3 regions of the Cupriavidus sp. OTU4054 genome follow, and region 3 is predicted to be linked to each of the others. Evidence: predicted binding sites of a transcription regulator. Region 3 holds the regulator's gene; each other region holds the start of a gene.
The links. The regulator FNR, encoded in region 3, switches genes on or off when oxygen is low (the NO sensors DNR and NnrR bind a similar motif). The targets are predictions, from matches to a motif close to TTGATNNNNATCAA.

Region 1 (3,272 bases), on a different contig from region 3:
GGGCGAACCCGCGGCGAGCAGCAGCCACGTGGCGGCGTTGCGCGGTGTCGATACCGCGATCGGGTGCCTGATCGCGCTGGCCAGCTATTTCGTGCTGTCGCCGCGCGCGGAGCTGTCGCGCGCGTTCCGGCACGGACTGGATGCGCTGGCGGCCAATGCCGTGTACCTGCGCGCGGCCATCGGCGCCGCACGGACTGGATCGTCCGCGCACACGCGGCTCGAGGCGCTTCGGGTGGCGGCCGGGCGGGCCTCCACGCGTGCCGAGGATACGCTGGCGCAGAGTGCGGAGGATCTGAGTACGGACCTCAAGGTGGCGTATGGGCGGGTCCACGCCACGGCGCGCCGCATGGCTGCGCTTGCGGGTGTGGTGCGCGCCGGTGCGACGGAAGCGGCACCGTCGGAAGCGGTGCAGGCGATGCTCGAGGGTATCGAGGCGAGCCTCGCGGAGCTGGCCGTACGCCCGGGCAGCGCGGGGCGCGGGCGGACGTTCGATGCTGCGGACGCGATGGGCAGCGGACTGTCCGATACGCCCGAAGCCGCCAGCGATGCCGACGCGTTCCTGCTCGAGCAGACGCGTTTCGTGCTGCACTGCGTGGAAGCGGGCCATGCGGCCATGCACAGCGTGCGCGAGGCGGCGGCGGCGCTCGACCGGCCTTTACGGACGACGGCCATATCCTAGAATGACTGGAACCTTTGCGACCGTCTCACCCGCTTTACACAATCGGTCGCGCCACCGCCCGAGGTCCGCCATGTCCATCTCGTTCCCGCACGCCACGCCCACCTACTGCGCCGCCAGCCTGACCCTTTCCTGCCCGGCCATGGTCGATGGCAACGACACGCTCTACTCGATTACCGCCGAGGCACTCGAGTCACATTTCGGGGCCAGATCGACGCGCAAGGAAGACCTCGTCGATGCGTTCACGAGCAACCGTTCACGCATCGAGCAGCTTGCCGAGAGCCTGTTCCAGCTGACGGAGGCGCGCGAGATCGTGCTGCGCAGCGGGCATTTCCGCTTCGCCGGCTGACGCGCCTGGCGGCATTATTTTTCCGCAGGCTTTCCGCGTACCAGCAGCACGGGCATCGTCGATTCGCGAATCACGGCTTCCGCCACGCTTCCGAGCACGATGCGGCGCACGCCGCGGCGCCCGTGCGTGCCGATGACGAGCAGATCGCCGTTCCATTCCCGCGCGGCTTCGTTGAGCGAAGCCGCGATATCGCCCACGACCGCGGGCTCGGTGACGAGGCGCGTCTCGTAGGCGACGCCGGCCGCGGACAGTCGGGCCGCCGCCTTTTCCAGCGCTTCCCTCCCGCTATCGACGTAGGCCTTTTCCATCTGGCCGACGTCGTAGTAACCCGCGTCGAACAGCAGCACGCCGCTATCGACGATAAAAAGCGCCAGGACCGTCGCGCCGCCGCCGCTGGCCACGCGAATGGCTTCGCCGAGTGCGAGATCGGCGGTCGCGCTGCCATCGACTGCCACCACGATCCTGCTGTATGCCGCATTGGTCATTTCAGTCCTCCGGAGGTGTGGATGCGTATTGATACTACTCCGGGCGTGCGCAGCGGAAGTAACCCCATGCCGAAAATGCGGCGCTGAATTCCTACAACTTGCGCCAGATCAATAGGCGTTCCCCTAATTCACCAGAAAAGGGGCACCAATAAATTGACCGACCGGTCGGCATATATATATAGTAGTCACGTCGATGGCCACAAGGAGGTGCCATGTACACGCAGAGTCTGGACTTGCCGGGACCGCGCGGTTCGGAAACCGGGCTGGAGACGGAACTCGATGCACGGCAGGCCGCGTTCGATGCGCATATTGCCGCGGACGCGAAGATCGAACCGCAGGACTGGATGCCCGATGCCTACCGCAAGACGCTCGTGCGGCAGATCTCGCAGCATGCGCATTCGGAGATCATCGGCATGCAGCCCGAAGGCAACTGGATCAGCCGGGCGCCATCGCTCAAGCGCAAGGCCATCCTGCTTGCCAAGGTGCAGGACGAAGGCGGCCACGGGCTGTATCTCTATAGCGCGGCCGAGACGCTCGACGTCTCGCGCGACGACCTCTTGGACGCGCTGCATGCCGGGCGCGCCAAATACTCGTCCATCTTCAATTACCCGACCCTGACCTGGGCGGACGTCGGCGTGATCGGCTGGCTGGTCGATGGCGCGGCGATCATGAACCAGGTGCCGCTGTGCCGCTGCTCGTATGGACCTTACGCCCGCGCGATGATCCGCATCTGCAAGGAGGAGTCGTTCCATCAGCGGCAGGGCTTCGACGCGCTGCTCGCGATGATGGGCGGCACCGCGGCGCAGCGCGCGATGGTGCAGGACGCCGTCGATCGCTGGTGGCATCCGGTGCTGATGATGTTCGGGCCGCCCGATGCCGCCTCCACCAACAGCACGCAGACCATGGCGTGGGGTATCAAGCGGATTTCCAACGACGACCTGCGCCAGAAGTTCGTCGATGCCACCGTGGAGCAGGCGCGCGTGCTCGGCGTGACATTGCCCGATCCGGAGCTGCAATGGAACGCCGCGCGCGGCCACTACGATTTCAGCCCGCTCGACTGGGACGAGTTCTGGCGCGTGATCAATGGCGACGGTCCGTGCAATCGCGAGCGGCTGGCGACGCGGGTGCGCGCGCACGAGGAAGGCGAATGGGTACGCGAGGCCGCCATGGCACATGCTCGGCGGCGCAACGGCCACGATCTCGGAGAACGCAATGAACGCTAATCCATGGCCCCTGTGGGAAGTCTTCGTCCGCAGCAAGCAGGGCCTCGAGCACAAGCATTGCGGCAGCCTGCATGCGGCCGATGCCCGGCAGGCGCTGCACATGGCGCGCGATGTCTATACGCGCCGTCAGGAAGGCGTGTCGATCTGGGTGGTGCCGTCGTCGGCGATCACCGCGAGCGCGCCCGACGAGAAGGCGGCGCTGTTCGACCCGATGGCGGACAAGATCTACCGGCATCCGACGTTCTACGAGCTGCCCGATGAAGTCAATCACATGTGATGCGCTCCCCGCGGCGGCGCAATACGTGCTGCGCCTTGCCGACAACGCGCTGATCCTCGGGCAGCGCAATGCCGAGTGGTGCGGCCATGGGCCCGCGCTGGAGGAAGACATCGCGCTCGCGAACCTGAGCCTCGACCTGATCGGGCAGGCCCGGCTGCTCTACACGCACGCGGGCACGCTCGAGGCGACGGTCACCGGCCACGCGCGGCGCGAGGACGATTACGCGTACTGGCGCGACGAGCGCGAGTTTCGCAACTGGACG
Region 2 (3,272 bases), on a different contig from region 3:
CCGTTTCCCCCGCCCCCCGCGAAGCGTGCGGCAAGTCGCCCGGTATCCATATCGCGCACTGAGGCGGCACGATCCAGACGCCCTCTTCGATCTCGCAGTTCAGGGTACCGCGTACGGAGTAGATTAGCTGCGCCTTGCGGTGCTGATGCCTGGCCTTTTCCCAGTCCTTGGTTACCGATGTAGCACTCAAGGCCACCACTGGTCGCGGGATGCTGTCGACGTCCGTCGGCGCGGTCAACTCCCTAACTTCAATGGTCGACATATTGGGCTGTAGAACCGTGGGACAAGACGAAGTGTTGGCCGAATTGGAGAATATTATGGATGACTTGCTCAATGGCGTCCAGCCGGTCGATTGCGCGCCAATCTCCCAGCTTTACGCTGAGGGTCTCGATTTCTCATATCCTCGAGAGTTATCTCCGTCAGTGCCCTGGGCTCGCCGCCGTCCGCCAAAGGTCGCGCGATAACGATAGCGTCATCATCCAGCCTAATTTCCAACGATTCTTTTTTCATCTTTTCCCTCCTAATAGACCTTCACACAAACGACAACATCTATCGCGCTCTATCTGCGCCTAGACGAAGTGAATTATTTTTATCGTTTTTATATTATCGGAATTATTGAAGCTTCGATAACTGATGCTTCGGTGGCCGAGCAAGGCTATTCGCGGCACGCAGCCGGTTGACGGTTCAGGGGCACGACGCGCAGCCTGCTGCAGCAGGTCGCCGCCCCCTGCCGATGTCGCACTGACGTGTGAATGGCTGCGTTGCGTGGCTCAGTGTGCCAGCAACGTGGCAACTTGCGTGTGGCGGAGAAGCGTATCCGTGACGCCGCCAAGGATGTCCTCCCGGAGTCTCCCCTGCCCGTATGCGCCGCAGACAATCAGATCCGCGCCGCGGCGATGCGCGAAGTCCAGGAGCAACGCGCCGACGTCCGCGGACGCCTCCGCGACGAGTTCCGTCAGCGCGGCGTGAATGCCGTGCCTCGACAGCCATGCCACCGCATAACTGCCCGGAGACGCCTCGAACCGCTGGTGCCTTCGGGCTTGCAGCACCTGCACCACATCCACCGACTCCGCGCGGGTGAGCCAGGGCAAGGCATCGTGGAGCGCACGCGCGGACTCGCGGGAACCATTCCAGCCGACCACCACGCGCGTGCCATTCGTGCTCACGCGCGCATCGCGAGGCAGGACCAGCACGGGCCGTCCCGCGCCGAGGATCACCGACGCGACAAAGCGGCGCTGCGCGCGAAACATCATGCCGCTATCTTCCCGAATGGCGCGCGGCTGCCCGACGATCAACAGATCGGCAAGGCGTCCCTCGCAGAGCATGGCCTCCTCCGGCGCGCCTTCACCCACGCGCCAGTCGACCGGGAACGTCGCGGTCTCGGTCGCTGTGTCGAACGAATGGCGCGCCTGCTCGCACGCCTCCGCCACGCTGCGCTCCGGCACCTGCCGCTCGCGCCGCCCGTCCGCGTGCCGATACACCCAGGCGGATTCGTTCGCGTCGACCGACAGCAGGCCGATCAGCGCCGCATGAAAGCCCTCCGCAAGCGCCACGGCCTGAGTCAGGCGGGCTGACGTTCCCTCCGCCTCGTCTACATGGACGAGCATGGCGGCAAAGCTCATCTTGCACCTCCGGTGATGCGACGTACTGCCGGTAGTGACCACTGTAGTTGCGGCGCGATACGCACGCTTGAGGGAGATCAACGATCCGATTGATACAGCGCAAGAATCGCGGCGATTCACCGAGTACGCTGTGATCAGGCGTACTGTGGACAGACGGACATCGAAGGAGCGCGCGATGTATGAACGGATTCTGGTAGCGATAGACGGCGGCCCCTCGTCCGCGCTGGCGCTATCGCAAGCGATTGCCGTGGCGAAGCTCGCCGCCGCGGAGGTCAAGGTGTTGTTCGTGGTGGACGACAGCGAACTATTCTTCGAATCCAGCTATCCCGAGTCGGAGGATATGATGCGCGCGATCGCGAACGTCGGCACGACCGCGCTCGCACGCGCATCGACACGCCTCGAATCCGCTGGCGTGCGCTTTCTGACCGAGCTGATCGAGCGGCCGATCACGCCCGGGCAGATCTCGGCGACCATCGTCGAGCGCGCCGACCGCTGGCCTGCCGATCTGATCGTGATGGGAACGCACGGACGCCGCGGGTTGCGCAGGCTGATCATGGGCAGCGTATCGGAAGGCGTGATCGCGCAGACATGCAAACCGGTGCTGCTGATCCGTGGGGAAGCCTCCCCCGTGCGGCGCCCTGCCCGCGTTGGCGCCTCCTAGAGACTCGTGTCGTCGTCGAACAGCTTTGCCTCGATCGCATAGCGCACGAGGGCCGCATCGCTGCGGAGCTTGAGCTTGTCGAGCAGACGCATCTTGTACGTGCTGACCGTTTTTGCGCTGACGCACAATGCGCTGGCGATATCCGTGAGCGACTCGCCCGCCACGATTCGCCGGAACACTTCCAGTTCGCGGTCCGAAAGACTTGCGTGCGGGGCGTCGGCCATGTGCGTCTGGAGTCCAAGCGCCAGTTTCTCGGCCATGGCGGGACTGATATAGGTGCCGCCTGCCGCCACTCTTCTCAGCGCTTCCACGAGCTCCGTGCCGGCGCTTTCCTTGGTGAGGTAGCCCGAAGCGCCCGCGCGGAAGGCTCGCACGATGTATTGCTCCTCGGCATGCATGGTCAACACGAGTATGCGCAGCCTCGGATGCTCCGCGCGGAGCAGGCAGATCAGTTCGAGGCCGCTGCGTCCGGGCATGGAGAGATCCAGGATTATCACGTCGCCGGGGTGATCGCGGACGAGGCGAGGCACTTCCGCGCCATTGGCGGCTTCGCCCGTCACCACGAATCCGGCGGCCCGCTCCAGGATGTGCCGCAGGCCGTTGCGCATGACGGCGTGATCGTCGGCGATCAACACGCGGATCATCGAGCGGGCTCCTTCCGTCAGGGATGGTCGGGAATTCTGACAGCGAGCTCGAAGCCCTCGCCGGGAGCGTGCCGCATGGAAACGGTGCCCCCGAGCAACCTCGCGCGCTCCCTGATGCCCAGCAAGCCAAATGAGCGTCGATGCTCCCGGCTCGCTTTCCCGTCCCACCCGCGACCGTCGTCGCGCACCGTCAGCACGTACGCGTCATCGACGTGCGCGAGGTCCACCCATGCCCGGCGTGCGTCCGCATGCTGGATGACGTTGTTGAGGGCTTCCTGGACGATACGAAAGGCGGCCGTCGCCACCTGCTCTCCCACGTCCGGGCTGTCCACCGCGTGCACGACG
Region 3 (3,272 bases):
TTCGCCTCTTGGGTATTCATGTGATTGCGTGCAGCCTGTATTGCACCTGCTTCCGGACAAAGTCCCGAAAGCACGGGAGATTTCGGATACAGCGGCCGATTACCACCGCCATCTCGTCGCGCAGCCAACTCGCATGCGTGTCGCACTCAAGCCGTGCACTTCGTTTTGATGCATCGATTTGCCGGTCATTCCGGCAGAAGATTGTCCGGCGTCCGGCGTGGCCGACCGATGGACCTCTTGCGTCGCGCCTTCTCCCTCAGGGGCGGACGTCGTCGCCGCGAACCGCTCGCTGCAACGGCAAGATCAACGGATATCGGGCCCGGGCAGGAAAGCGCCCCGGGGCCGGCATCGCCACTCCACGGCGCGGCCCGGTCTTTTGAACCAGATCTTTTGAACCAGAAATACCGTGGGGGTGGATCTGTCACGCCTGAGCATGGGATCCGTCGATATCCCCCCTGATGGGGGGCATCACACTGACGATGCCGCGGACGCCACAAAGACTACGTGCGCGATACCGTGGTTCCGGCGATTGTATGGCATATCCGGGGGCGCCTGCAACCCGCCCCCTCCCGACTCCCTTCCCGCCCCCCTCCGGCTCCCTTCCTCCGCCCCGCGCTCAGAGCACGAGACAGAAGCCGTGCCGGGCCAGCATTTCCGGCAGCAGGGCCGCCCGCGCGATGCCGGCCACGCCAAAGCCCGCCACCGCCAGCCCGGCCAGCGTCCGCACCGCAGGGCGCCTCGCCTGGCGCCGCAGCCAGCCCGAGAAGCCGGACAGCGCGAGCAGATTCGGCAGCGTGCCGAGACCGAACGCGCCCATCACCAGCGCACCCGAGGCGGCGTTGCCCGCCAGCAACGCGAGCCCGAGCGCGCCGTAGACCATGCCGCACGGGACGAGCCCCCATGCGAGACCGGTGACGTAGCGTCGCGGCACCGGACCCAGGCGCCCCCACATCGCATGCACGCGCGCACCTGTCGCGCCCATTGCGCCCGTTGTGTGCATTGCGCCGGCCACGCGCGCCATCACCCGTTCGAGCCATGCCATGCGCACCGCGCCGCCCCGCATCAGCCAGACGCCCGCGACGATCAGCATCGCACTGCCGAGCGCGAACAGCGAGCGCTGCAGCGGCAGCACGTCATGCTTCCACGCCAGCGCGCCAATCGCCCCCATCGCGGCGCCGAGCATCATGTATGTCGACACACGGCCCGCATGCATCGCGAGCGTGTCGCGCCACCACGCGCGCCGCCATGCATGCATGCGTTGCCGCGCGATAAGCGGCACCGGCGAGCCCGCAGCCTTTGCTTCTGGCGAAACGGCGATCGCAATGCCACCGCACATTGCCGCGCAATGAATGCCACCCAATAACGCTAATAGGAAGACACTGAAAAGTACCTCAAATATCAACTGTTCCTCGCTTTCGTCTAGGCGCGCACGCTAGAATGCATTCATCGTGCCCCCGCGAGCGCGCTTCACCGACAGGTCTCAATTGCTCACGCCCATCCCGATCACCGAGATGTCCCCCCGTTGCTCCACGTGTGCGATGGGCCAACTGTGCCTGCCCGTCGGCATGAACAAGCAGGACCTCGAGAAGATCGATACGCTCGTGCAGGAACGCTACCGCGTGCACAAGGGCGAGACGCTCTATCGCATGGGAGATCCGCTGACCGCCGTCTACGCGGTGCGCTTCGGCACGCTGAAGACGCATGTCACGATGGAAGACGGGCGCTCGCAGATCACGGGCTTCCATCTGCCCGGCGAGATCGTGGGCCTCGATGGCCTCAGCGAGATGCAGCACGCGTCCGATGCTTCGGCGCTCGAGGACACCGAAGTCTGCGTGGTCCGCTTCAACGACCTCACCGCACTCTCCAGCGAACTGCCTTCTCTGCAACAGCAGTTCCTGCGCCTGATGAGCCGGGAGATCTCGCAGGACCAGCTCATGTTGATGACGCTCGGTTCGATGCGCGCGGAAGAGCGACTGGCCGCGTTCCTGATCAACCTTTCCACACGCCTGTCCGCGCGCGGCTACTCGTCTACCGAGTTCGTGCTCCGCATGAGCCGCGAGGAAATCGGCAGCTACCTCGGGCTCAAGCTCGAGACGGTCAGCCGCCTGTTCTCGCGCTTCGCCGAGGCCGGACTCATCCAGATTCGTCAGCGCCATGTCAAGCTCGTTGACGTCGATGGTCTCAGGCAGATCTACAGCCGCAGCTGCTGACGGCATCGTCGCTCACTCCGCATTCATTCCAGTTCGTCGGTCTCTGCAAGCGGTGCGGGCAGCGTGTAGAGCGTGAGTCCGCTCGACACCGCGCACAGCATCCACGCCGACAGGAAACCCACCGTGTACACGGCCTCGCGCGATGCCTCGAGCGGATGGCCGAACAGCATGAGGTCGCTGGGATCGACGAGCGAGAACACCGCCGCCGTCGCCACGCCAGCCACCAGGAACGCGGGCCACAACACCCACATCAGCCAGCGCCAACGTGTGTGTCCGTTCATGGATGCCTCGCTTCGGGCACGGCCTTGACCACCAGGCCGCGATGCTCGGCGTCGGCGACGGGCCGGTCCGCATGCTGCGCGGCGAGCCAGATCGTCACGCCGCAGCCGATCATGGCCAGCAGCGGGCCGCTCATCAGCAGCCACGGCCACGGTTCCTTCCACCACGGTCTACCTTGTTGCGTCTGCATGTGAACTCCCTGTTCCCTAGAGATTGCGCGGCACGATAAAGCTCGTGGCCTGACGGACATCGGCCACCTGATGACCGCCCTGCTCCGCCGTTACCGCGATATCGATCTTGTGCGTGCCCGGCTGCGCGGCCTCGATGGGCACGCGGATGCGGACCGGCACGAGCCGGTTCGATGCCGGCGCCAGCGCCTCCGCCGTGGGGTCGTATTCGATGCTGATACCGGCCAGGTCGTGGCCGTTGGCCTGCACGCGCACCTGCATGGGCGCTTCGGTCGTATTGATCAGTTGCAGCCGGTAGACGTTCTCGATCCACCGGCCCTCGACTTCGCGGCTCAATGCGCCGCGGTCGCGCAGCACGTCGACCTTGAGCGGCGCGCGCAGCGCGATCGATACCGCCAGTCCCGCGACGAGCGCGAGCCAGACGGTCGAGTAGATCAGCACGCGCGGCCGCAGCAGCCGGCGGCGCGCGGCCTCCGGCGACAGGCTCTGCCGCATTGCGTTCTCGGATGTATAGCGAATCAGCCCGCGCGGATAGGCCATCTTGTCCATGACCTGATTGCAGGCATCGATGCAGGCGCCGCAGCCGATGCACTCG

Region 1: paaA (1,2-phenylacetyl-CoA epoxidase subunit PaaA) is a predicted target of FNR. The motif match lies at 1,609-1,622, and genes of this name have one in related genera.
Region 2: AAHB16_RS03805 (universal stress protein) is a predicted target of FNR. The motif match lies at 1,690-1,703, and genes of this name have one in related genera.

Annotation. Positions count from the first base shown of each region.
Region 1 covers NZ_JASATF010000052.1:15,379-18,650, reverse strand. Annotated here, with positions in the region: gene AAHB16_RS32040 (FUSC family protein) at 1-679, shown strand, start outside; gene AAHB16_RS32035 (DUF1488 domain-containing protein) at 750-1,025, shown strand; gene AAHB16_RS32030 (universal stress protein) at 1,040-1,510, opposite strand; gene paaA (1,2-phenylacetyl-CoA epoxidase subunit PaaA) at 1,723-2,733, shown strand; gene paaB (1,2-phenylacetyl-CoA epoxidase subunit PaaB) at 2,723-3,010, shown strand; gene paaC (1,2-phenylacetyl-CoA epoxidase subunit PaaC) at 2,991-3,272, shown strand, end outside.
Region 2 covers NZ_JASATF010000002.1:208,384-211,655, forward strand. Annotated here, with positions in the region: gene AAHB16_RS03800 (AraC family transcriptional regulator) at 1-262, opposite strand, end outside; gene AAHB16_RS03805 (universal stress protein) at 771-1,622, opposite strand; gene AAHB16_RS03810 (universal stress protein) at 1,798-2,283, shown strand; gene AAHB16_RS03815 (response regulator) at 2,280-2,927, opposite strand; gene AAHB16_RS03820 (PAS domain-containing sensor histidine kinase) at 2,945-3,272, opposite strand, start outside.
Region 3 covers NZ_JASATF010000048.1:11,474-14,745, forward strand. Annotated here, with positions in the region: gene scpB (SMC-Scp complex subunit ScpB) at 1-20, opposite strand, end outside; gene AAHB16_RS31535 (sulfite exporter TauE/SafE family protein) at 617-1,402, opposite strand; gene fnr (fumarate/nitrate reduction transcriptional regulator Fnr) at 1,485-2,210, shown strand; gene AAHB16_RS31545 (hypothetical protein) at 2,234-2,491, opposite strand; gene AAHB16_RS31550 (hypothetical protein) at 2,488-2,679, opposite strand; gene ccoG (cytochrome c oxidase accessory protein CcoG) at 2,696-3,272, opposite strand, start outside.